One region of the Telluria sp. B2 genome, then DNA from elsewhere that is predicted to be linked to it. Evidence: riboswitches for the same ligand, from Rfam matches in the RefSeq annotation. Region 1 holds a riboswitch; the other holds the start of a gene.

Evidence for each region. Region 1 has a riboswitch for cobalamin ahead of ACSUZJ_RS18755 (TonB-dependent receptor family protein). Riboswitches for the same ligand answer to the same signal wherever they lie in the genome.
Region 2: another riboswitch for cobalamin. It lies ahead of ACSUZJ_RS23865 (TonB-dependent receptor domain-containing protein); the one in region 1 lies ahead of ACSUZJ_RS18755 (TonB-dependent receptor family protein).

The regions. Positions count from the first base shown of each region.
Region 1 is NZ_CP196525.1:4,233,053-4,237,849, forward strand. It holds gene ACSUZJ_RS18755 (TonB-dependent receptor family protein) at 1-1,679, opposite strand, end outside; cobalamin riboswitch at 1,751-1,978, opposite strand; gene ACSUZJ_RS18760 (DODA-type extradiol aromatic ring-opening family dioxygenase) at 2,122-2,934, shown strand; gene ylqF (ribosome biogenesis GTPase YlqF) at 3,083-4,030, opposite strand; gene ACSUZJ_RS18770 (hypothetical protein) at 4,174-4,470, shown strand; gene ACSUZJ_RS18775 (hypothetical protein) at 4,557-4,797, opposite strand, start outside.
Region 2 is NZ_CP196525.1:5,412,277-5,417,073, reverse strand. It holds gene ACSUZJ_RS23870 (FecCD family ABC transporter permease) at 1-38, opposite strand, end outside; gene ACSUZJ_RS23865 (TonB-dependent receptor domain-containing protein) at 49-1,920, opposite strand; cobalamin riboswitch at 1,988-2,205, opposite strand; gene ACSUZJ_RS23860 (histidine phosphatase family protein) at 2,237-2,788, opposite strand; gene ACSUZJ_RS23855 (adenosylcobinamide-GDP ribazoletransferase) at 2,785-3,564, opposite strand; gene cobT (nicotinate-nucleotide--dimethylbenzimidazole phosphoribosyltransferase) at 3,566-4,600, opposite strand.

The sequences.
Region 1 (4,797 bases):
GCCAGGCGCGCGGTGACGACGTTCTTCGGCACCAGCACCATCTCGCGGCCGGCGTTCGGGCCGTCCGTGAATTCGGCCTGCACATGCTGCCACTGGCCGGTGACGCGCCAGTCGCGCGCGAATTCCAGCTGGCCTTCGACTTCCACGCCCTGGCGGCGGGTCGGATCCAGGTTGGTGTTGGCGCCGTAGCCGCCGAACAGGGTCGGATCGTAGAAGATCTCGTTCTTCAGGCGGTGGCGGAACACGCGCGCGGCGATGCGGCGTTCCTCGCTGCCGGCGCTCACGCCCAGCTCGAGGTCGGTTGACGTCTGCACGTCGAGCAGCGCGCTGGACGAGCGGTAGCCGTTGTCGTCGGCGTTCGGGATGCGGTAGCTCTGCCCTGCCTTGGCGTGCACGGTGATGCCCGCCACCGGGTCGACGCTGCCCTCGACGCTCCAGCCGTTCTGCGACTGCTCGCCGGCCGGCACGCCCAGGCTGGTATTGCCCTCGTCCTTCTCGAAGCGCTCATGGCGCGCGCCCAGGGCCAGGCGGGCGTTGTAGGCGCCGGCAAAGCGCATCTCGTCGCGCAGGTAGAGCGCCTTCGAATCCTGGCTGGCATCGGAACCGAAACTGGTGCTGCGCTCCCAGCGGATCAGGTCGACGCCGGCCACGACTTCGTTGAGCATGCCGTCCCAGCGCGCGATCTGGCGCAGGCGCGGCGAGAACTGGGTCTGGCGCGCGCGGTAGGTCGCCTCGGACAGGAAGCCGCCGAAGTCGTAGGCCGAGGTCACTTCGCGCTCGCGGTGCGACAGCTCGGCCGCCAGTTCGACGCTGCCGATGCGGTGCTCGGCCGACAGGGCGACACGGTCGCTGGCCAGGGTGCCGAAGTCGTCCGGCTTGAAGGTCTGGCGCGGATTGGCTTCGAACTGCTCCAGGCTCAGCGCGCCCGGGAAGCGCATGTCCTGGCGCGCGCTTTCCACGCGCAGGCCCAGGCGGCTGCCGTCGGCCGCCCATTGGACGCCGCCGCTGATGGTCTTCTGGCGGAATTCGTTGTTCTCGCGGTAGTTGTCGGTGCCCTGCTTGGCGGCGGCCAGGTCGAAGGACAGCGGGCCCTCGCCGTGGCGCACCGAAGCGCGCGCGTCGTACTGGTCGAAGCGTCCGCCTTCCAGGCTCAGCGAGCCGTGGTAGCCGGCTTGCGCGCCGCGCTTGGTGATGATGTTGATGACGCCGCCGGTCGCGCCTTCGCCGTACAGCACGCTGCTGCCGCCGCGCGTGATCTCGATGCGCTCGACGGTGTCGACCGGGATCGAGGACAGCACGGCGCCGGCCTGTTCGTTCTCGTTCATGCGCACGCCGTCGACCAGGATCACCAGGTTCTGGCTGCTGTTCGAACCGAAGCCGCGCAGGTCGAGCGCGAAGTCGGGCGAACCGTCCAGGCTCTGGCGGCCGTAGACGCCGCCGACCTTGCGGATCGCGGCGTTCACGTCGGTGGCGCCGGCGCGGCGGATGTCGTCCGCCGTGATCACGGTGGCGCCGATCGGCGCCAGGGCCGCGTCGCTGGCGAAGCGCGCGCCGGTGACGTGGACGGTGGTCATGGCCTGCTCGGCGCTGGCGGCGCCGGCGAACAGGGAAAGGGAAACGGCACAGGCAAGCGCGAGCGGCTTGAACGCCGGCGCGCTGTTCGGGACAGCAAAAGTCATGTTGTGATTCTTTTGAAAAGTGTGCATCCGGTCTGCGTCCCCGCAAGCCGGATTCAACGAACGTTCCTCTGGGACGTCCACCTGTCCTGGCCGGTATCCGGGCTCGCAAGTCGGACCGCCTCACCTTCCTATGCATGGGCACAGTGGCATATCGAAGCGGCCTGTCGCCGGGGCGACGCTTGTTCACCGTTGCGGGGGCAGCACACCTTTGCCGTGCGCCGGAGGCGCAGCAAGCATCGTGTTTCCCGTTTAACTGCGCACGCAGATCGCGCGCGGGCACCAGAACAGGGAGGATTATATAACGGGCAAGGGCTGGGGTCATCCCGGGTGGTGGCCGCCAGGCCGCGTGGATGCGTGCAGTGAGACCGCGGCGAAGCTACCAGCCACGCCCGCATGCCGGATCGGCTACCATCGATCCCGTCGCCAACATGAAGGAGCCGCCATGTCCACCCGCCTGCCCACCTATTTCGTCTCCCACGGCGGCGGCCCCTGGCCCTGGCTGAAGCAGGAATACGGCCCGGCCTACGACAGGCTGGAAGCCTCGCTGGTCGACATCCCGCGCCAGCTCGGCGCGCGTCCGAAGGCGGTGCTGGTGGTGACCAGCCACTGGGAAGCGCCGCGTTTCATGGTCTCGTCCTCGGCGGCGCCGGGCATGATCTACGACTATGGCGGCTTTCCGCCCCACACCTACCAGGTGCGCTACCCCGCCCCGGGCGATCCGCACCTGGCCGCGCGCGTGGCGGCACTCCTGGAGGCGGCGGGCCACCCGGCCGGGCTGGACGCCGAACGCGGCTTCGACCACGGCACCTTCTCGATGCTGTACCCGGTCTATCCGGCGGCCGACATGCCGGTGGTGCAGTTGTCGCTGCGGCGCGACCTCGATCCGCTCGCCCACGTCGAGGCCGGGCGTGCGCTGGCGCCCCTGCGCGAGGAAGGCGTCCTGATCATCGGCAGCGGACTGTCCTTCCACAACCTGCGCCAGTTCGGGCCGGCCGGGCGGGAAGCCTCGCACGCCTTCGATGGCTGGCTGAACCGGACCTTGCTGGCGCTGGATCCGGCCGCGCGCACCGCCGCCCTGCTGCGCTGGAACGAGGCGCCCGCAAGCAGGGCCGCGCATCCGCGCGAGGAGCACCTGATTCCGCTGATGGTGGCGCTGGGGGCGGCCGAGCAGGAGGTGGCGGCCAACGTGTATCACGAGGATGCGTTCTTTGGCAGCCTGGCGGTGTCGAGTTTCAGGTTTGGGGAGGCGGCTTGACGAGCGAGCCGTTGGCTGATCCTGTGGATGCCGGGGTGGTATGCGGTGTGTGCGGCTAAGACACGGGCAGCGGACCGCTCAAGCTTTCGCGTGGGCACGGAGTGCCCCCCTACGGTTCAGGCCGCTGCCTTGCGATAGCGTCGGCGGATCAAGTGCCGCGCTTGCCGCGTGCGGCTTCTTCGGCCTTGGCGGCGGCCTTTTCGGCGGCGATGCGGGCCTTCTCGGCCATCTCGACTTCATGCGCGGCGATGCGTACGGCGCGGGTTTCCGGGGTTTCCAGGCTGATGCGGCCCAGGGCGCCGGTGCGGTAGTCGTGCAGCAGCACGTGGGCCGCCTTCTCGATGTCGTACTCGCCGCCGCGCACGCGGAAGCCCCGGCGCGAGGCGACGTTCTCGACCACCGCGATGCCGTCCATTCCCTCGGTCTTGAAGCCGTAGCGGGCAGTGAGCAGGTGCGGGTAGCGCTCGAGCAGCAGGTCGCCCAGGAAGAAGGCAACCTCTTCCTCGATCAGGGCGTTGGTGCCGATCGCGTGGCTGGCGGCCAGCATCATGCCGTCGCTGTCCATCTCGATCTTCGGCCACATCAGGCCCGGGGTGTCGACCAGCACCGTGTGCTTGTCGAGGTAGAGCTTCTGCTGGGTCTTGGTGACGGCCGGCTCGTCGCCGACTTTCGCCACGCGCTTTTTCAGCAGCGCGTTCATCAGGGTCGACTTGCCCACGTTCGGGATGCCCATGATCATGATGCGCAGCGGCTTGGTCGGCACGCCACGGTGCGGCGCCAGCGACAGCGCCAGCTGCGGGATGCGCGCGACATCGGCCGGCTTCTTGGTCGTCATCGGGTAGGCGGTCACGCCTTCCTGGGCGTCGTAGAAGGCTTTCCAGGCGGCGGTGGCGACCGGGTCGGCGAGGTCGATCTTGTTCAGGATCTTGAGGCAGGGACGCTGGCGGAACTTGCGCATCTTCTCGACCAGTGGATTGCGGCTCGCCTCCGGCAGGCGTGCGTCGAGCACCTCGATCACGAGATCGATGTTTTCCATCTGCTCCTCCGCCTGCTTCTTGGCGGAGTTCATGTGGCCCGGGAACCATTGTATCGACATGCTGTGCTTTCCAATTTCTTCTGACGAGGCGGTATTCTACGCTGACCGCCCCCGCGCCGTCGCGGCTAGATGTTGCAATGTTTCCACCGGGAATGAAAATGGCTTGATCCGTTGCAATAACGAATCATCCCCAGCTGGGCACCATGAGCCTACCGGCCACATCAAGCCGGGTCGAGGAGAACATCATGGGATTTGCGCGCAATGCGGAAGTGTGGATTTTCGGGGCCCTGATCGTACTGGGAGCGGCGGCCTGCCTGAGCGGTCCGGCCGAACGCGCCGCGCCGGCGCCGATGGCGCGCACGGTCGACAATGCCGTCGCCGAGGGCGAACTCGCGCAGCCCGTGATCGATCCGATGCAGCCGATGTACGTGGTGTATGTGGTCGGCAAGCGGCCGGGTCCGGCGGAGAAGCGCGCGGCGCGCAAGAACGGTGCGGGTTGAACGCCGCGCACGAGCAGGACGTAGGGTAGGCGGCGCAAACGGCAGGCCTCAGCACCGTCCCAGGTAGAGCCGCCCACCCTGCCGAATCAGCGCGCGAGGTTCTCCATGTCGCGCCGCACCAGCGCCGTCACGCCGCCCCAGTTGCGGTCGGTGTAGTGGCCGTAGTCCTCGCCGTCATCCCTGAACACCACTGAATGGTAGGCCCACTTCGGCCGTCCGCCCTGGTTCGCGCCCGCGCCCAGCGACAGGTCGTTGCAGAACCAGTCGCCCGGATTGCAGAAGGAGCTGCCCGAGCTGCCCGACACCCCGCCCGCGCTGTGGTAGGCC
Region 2 (4,797 bases), 1.2 Mb from region 1:
GCGCGCTGGCGCAGCGGGAACAGGGGCAGCGTGCGCATGGCGCGGTGCTTAGCGGATGCCGTAGCGCAGGCCGGCGAACCAGCTGCGTCCGCCCGTGCCGTAGTTGCGGGCCAGCTCATAATGCTTGTCCGCCGCATTGTTTACGCGCGCCAGCAAGGAAAAGTCCTCGTTGAGCTGCCAGGTCGCGTACAGGTTGAGCAGGCCGTAACCGCCGAGGCGGCGCAGGTTGGCCGCGTCGTCGTAGCGCTCGCCCGACACCAGCCATTCGGCGCCGGTCTCGAGCTGGCCCAGCTTGTACTCGGCGCCGAAGTTCGCATGCCTGGCGGCGCGGCGCGCCAGGCGCTTGCCGCTGCCCTTGTCCTGCGGGTCCTGCCAGTCCAGGCTGCCGCGCAGGCGCAGCGCGCCGATGCGCGCTGTGCTTGAGATGTTCACGCCTTCCAGCATGGCCGAGGCCACGTTGTAGGCGCAGCTGCCGGTGCGCCCGTCGCGCTGGTCGGGGCAGGGCGTGGCCGAGACGATCATGTCGCTCAGGCGGTTGCGGAACCAGGTGGCGTCCAGCTGCACGCCGCGGCTGTCGTAGCGCAGGCCCAGTTCGGCGTTGCGGCCGCGCTCGGGCTGGTTGGTCTCGACGCCGTACCCGGGGTAGTAGAGCTCGTTGAAGGTCGGCGCGCGGAAGCTCGAGCCGATGCTGGCGGTGGCGCGCAGGCCGTTGCCGAAGTCGTAGCCATAACCGGCGGCGCCGGTTGTTTTCGGGCCGTAGCTTGACCTGTCCTGGCGCGCGCTGATGTCGACCAGGTGGCGGTCGCGGCGCAGCGCGTAGGTGGCGGCATAGGAATTCGTGATGCGCTCGCGCCCCAGGGCCCGGGTGGCGCTGGATGTCACCTCTTCCTTGCGGTGGCCGTAGAGCAGCTGCAGGGTGTCGCTGCCCAGGCGGATCGTGTTTTGCCAGCTCAGTTCGTCCTGTTGGGTGTCGATCTGGCTGGCGCCGCTGGCGGCCGCGCTGGTGAAGCTGCCCAGCTTGTCCTGCGAGCGCGCCAGTTGCACGACGCTGCGCCAGTTCGAAGCAAGCTGGCCGGCGACGAAGACCGAGGCGGTGTTCAGGTCCTGCTCGTTGTGGGTGTCGTAGCTGCCGGCGCCGCTGTCGTACTGGGCGCGCAGGCGGCTGTGCAGGAACTGGGCGCCGGCCCCGATGCCGGGCGCGATGGCCAGCGCGATGCGGCCGTGGACGTTGCTGCGGCGGTAGCCGTCGTCGTCCGGGTTGTAGCCGAATGCGCCCGGCCTGGTGGCCGAGAAGCCATCCGACTCTTCATGCCCCGCGCCGAAGGCGTAGCTGAACGCGTGCTCGCCGCCGGTGGCGTCCGCGATGTGGGCGCTGGCCTGGCGCGTGGCCTCGCTGCCAAGGCCGAGCGAGGCGCCGCCGTTCAGGCCGGGCTCGCCCTTGCGCGTGAAGATCTGGACCACGCCGCCGATGGCGTCGGCGCCGTACAGGGTGCTCAAGGGACCGTAGACGACTTCGATGCGCTCGATGGCTTCCAGCGGGATCGCATTCCAGCTCGCCGTGCCGCTGGTGGACGAGCCGATGCGCACGCCGTCGAGCAGGACCACGACCTGGTTGCTGTTGGCGCCGCGCAGGAACACGCTGGTGCTGGCGCCGGCGCTGCCGTTGCGCGTGATCTCGATGCCGGGCTGGCGCTGCAGCACGTCGGCAACCGAGCCGGCGCCGGAGCGTGCGATCTCGTCGCTGTCGATGACGGTGGTCTGGGCGATGACGTCGGCGGCCCGCTGCGGCATGCGCGCGGCGGTGACGACGACGGTATCCATGGACGTGGAAGCGGGTGTGGAATCGGCGTGCGCGAAAGGCGCAGCCATGGCGAGCGCGAGCGACGAAGCGGCCGCTTGCCGTGAAACGTGAAAAGTCATGACGGTTCTTGGGTTGGACAACCAGCCCACGTCCCCGTAGGCCAGATTGAACAGAGCGATATCTGCGACATCGCTCCACCTTTTGGCCGGTATCCGGGCTGGCAAGTGAGGCCGTCCGACCTTCCCATGCAAATGCACAGTGGTCTGGGGAGACGGTTTGCCGCGTGAACGCGGCACTTGCTTACCGTTGCGGGGGCAGCACACGTTGGCCTCGAGGGGCTTCGTGTTTCCCGTTTAACTGCACCTGTGAACACAGGCGCGAGCACCAAAACGGCGCCATTATACGGTGACTTCAGCGGCGTCGTCAGCCGTGTTGTCAGTCTTTCAGCACAAGCATGTCGCCGTAGGGGATGTGGTGTGGCGTGCGCGCCGCTTCCAGCGCGGCGTCTTCCAGCGGCTGTTTTTTGTACAGGGCGCGCAGCAGGCGGATGGTGCCGGCATGGCAGATGACGAGGGCCTCGGGGTGGCCGGCGCCGCGCAGGTCGTCGAGGAAGGCGGCGACCCGGCGCGCGACATCGAGGACCGATTCGGCGCCGCCTGGGCGGTAATGCAGGAGGTCTTCGGCCCAGGCGTCGATGTCGAGACGCGGTATGGCGTCCCAGCTGCGCAGCTCCCAGGCGCCAAAGTCCATCTCGGCCAGGCGTGCATCGAAGCGCAGCTGAGGCGGATCCAGGGCGCGGGCCAGGGCGGCGCAGCGGGACAGCGGACTGGCATAAGTCGGCAGGGTGCGGGGCAGGCCGGCAGCGAGGAGCGCGTCGCGTACGCGCAGGAGCTCCTGCTGTGCCACCGCGACGTCGCTGCACCCATAGCAGAGATGCGCATCGATATCCGGCCTCGGATGGCGTACCAGCAGCAGACGCATGTTCATGCCAGTGCACTCTGGCCGAGGCTGGCTACGATGACGAGGTAGACCGCCACTTCCGCCAGCTGCTGGACGGCGCCCAGGCAATCCCCGGTGTAGCCTTGAAGGCGGGTCTGGAACTTGCGGGCCAGCCAGAGCGCGGACAGGGCGGCCGCGGCGACACAGGCGCACAGCGCCGCGGCACTGAGCTGGCCGCCTGCGACCAGCAGCGCGCCCGGCAGGAAGGCCGTGAGCGTGGCGATGGCGAATTCCGCCCCCGTCATCTGCTGGGCCATCGGCTTCGCCTTGCCTTCGGCACGCGCGTAGTCCATGCGCCAGATGAGGCTGGTGGCCGCCAGCCGGGAGAGCGGGTGGGCGAGGAACAGCGCGGCGATGGCGCTGCTTGGCGGCAGCATGGCCAGCGCCGTACACTTCGCGCCCAGCATGCAGACCATGCCGATCGCACCATAGGCGCCGATGCGCGAGTCTTTCATGATCTCGAGCACGCGCTCGCGCGTCATACCGCCGCCGAGGCCATCGCAGGTGTCGGCAAAGCCGTCCTCGTGAAAGGCGCCGGTGACGTAGATCGAGGCCGCGGTCGACAGCACCGCCGCAACCGGCGCGGGCAGCACCAGGGCTGCCAGCAGGTACACGGCTGCCGCCACCGCCGCCACCACGCAGCCGACCAGCGGGAAGTAGCGCGAGGCATGGTGCAGCCACTCGGGCTGGAAGCCGACCCAGCGCGGGATCGGCAGGCGCGTGAAGAATTGCAGCGCAATGAAGAACAGGCGCAATTGCTGCATCTTATTGGCCGCTGGTGCTGACCTGGGCGGAAGAGAAGGTCGCCATCTCCGCCAGGAAGTTCACTGCCGCGTGCAGCAGCGGCAGGGCGAGCGCGCTGCCGGTGCCTTCGCCCAGGCGCAGGTCGAGCTGCAGGAGCGGACGGGCGTCCAGGTGTTCCAGCATCAGGCGGTGGCCTTGTTCGTCCGAGCAGTGGGCGAACACGCAGTAGTCGAGGATCGCCGGCTGCAGGCGCGCGGCAAGCAGCAAGGCGCTGGTCACGATGAAGCCGTCGATCAGCAGGACCTTGCGCAGCGCGGCCGCCTGCAGCATGGCGCCGGCCATCATCGCGATCTCGAAGCCGCCGAAGGTGGCCAATACAGCCAGCGGATCGTCGATACCCGCGTGTTTCGCTACCGCCGCTTCGAGCACGGCCTGCTTGTGACGCATGCCCTCGGGCGACAGGCCGGTGCCGGCACCGACGCACTCGGCCACGGGGATTCCCGCCAGCTTGTGCATCAGGGCCGCCGCCGCGGTGGTGTTGCCGATGCCCATTTCGCCGAAACCGACGACATTGCCCGGCAGGTCACGCGCCAGGGCCATGCCGCGTTCCATGGCGAGCGCGCATTCTTCCGTGCTCATCGCCGCCTCGACTGCAAAGTTACGGGTGCCGAAAGCCACCTTGCGATCGACGAGACCCGCGCGTTCGCCGAACTCATGGTTGACGCCCGCATCGATGACCTGGATCGCGCAGTTGTTCTGGCGCGCGAAGACATTGATCGCCGCCCCGCCGGCCAGGAAGTTCTCGACCATCTGCCAGGTCACTTCCTGCGGGTAGGCCGACACGCCTTCCGCGACGATGCCGTGGTCTGCCGCGAACACCAATATGGCAGGGCGGTCGATGCGCGGCGCGGCGCTGGCCTGGATCAGGCCGATCTGCCGTGCCAACCCTTCCAGGCGGCCCAGGCTGCCGAGTGGTTTCGTCTTGTTGTCGATCGCGGCCGCGAGGGCGGCGGCCAGTTCGTCGTTGCGGATGGGAGCCAGGTCTGGAAGGCGCATCGTTGTTGTTCTATAAAGTAGAGGCGGCGGCAACGATAGCACACGAAGAGACCCTTGCAACCCGCTCGCCGCTTTGCTATAGTCCTGTTCCCGCTGAAAACGGCAACGAAATCAAGTAGTTGAAGGAACAGGGGGAGCCGCGATACAACGCGGTGTTGTAAAAAAGAAGTTGACGAGCATCGCGAAACACTGCATAA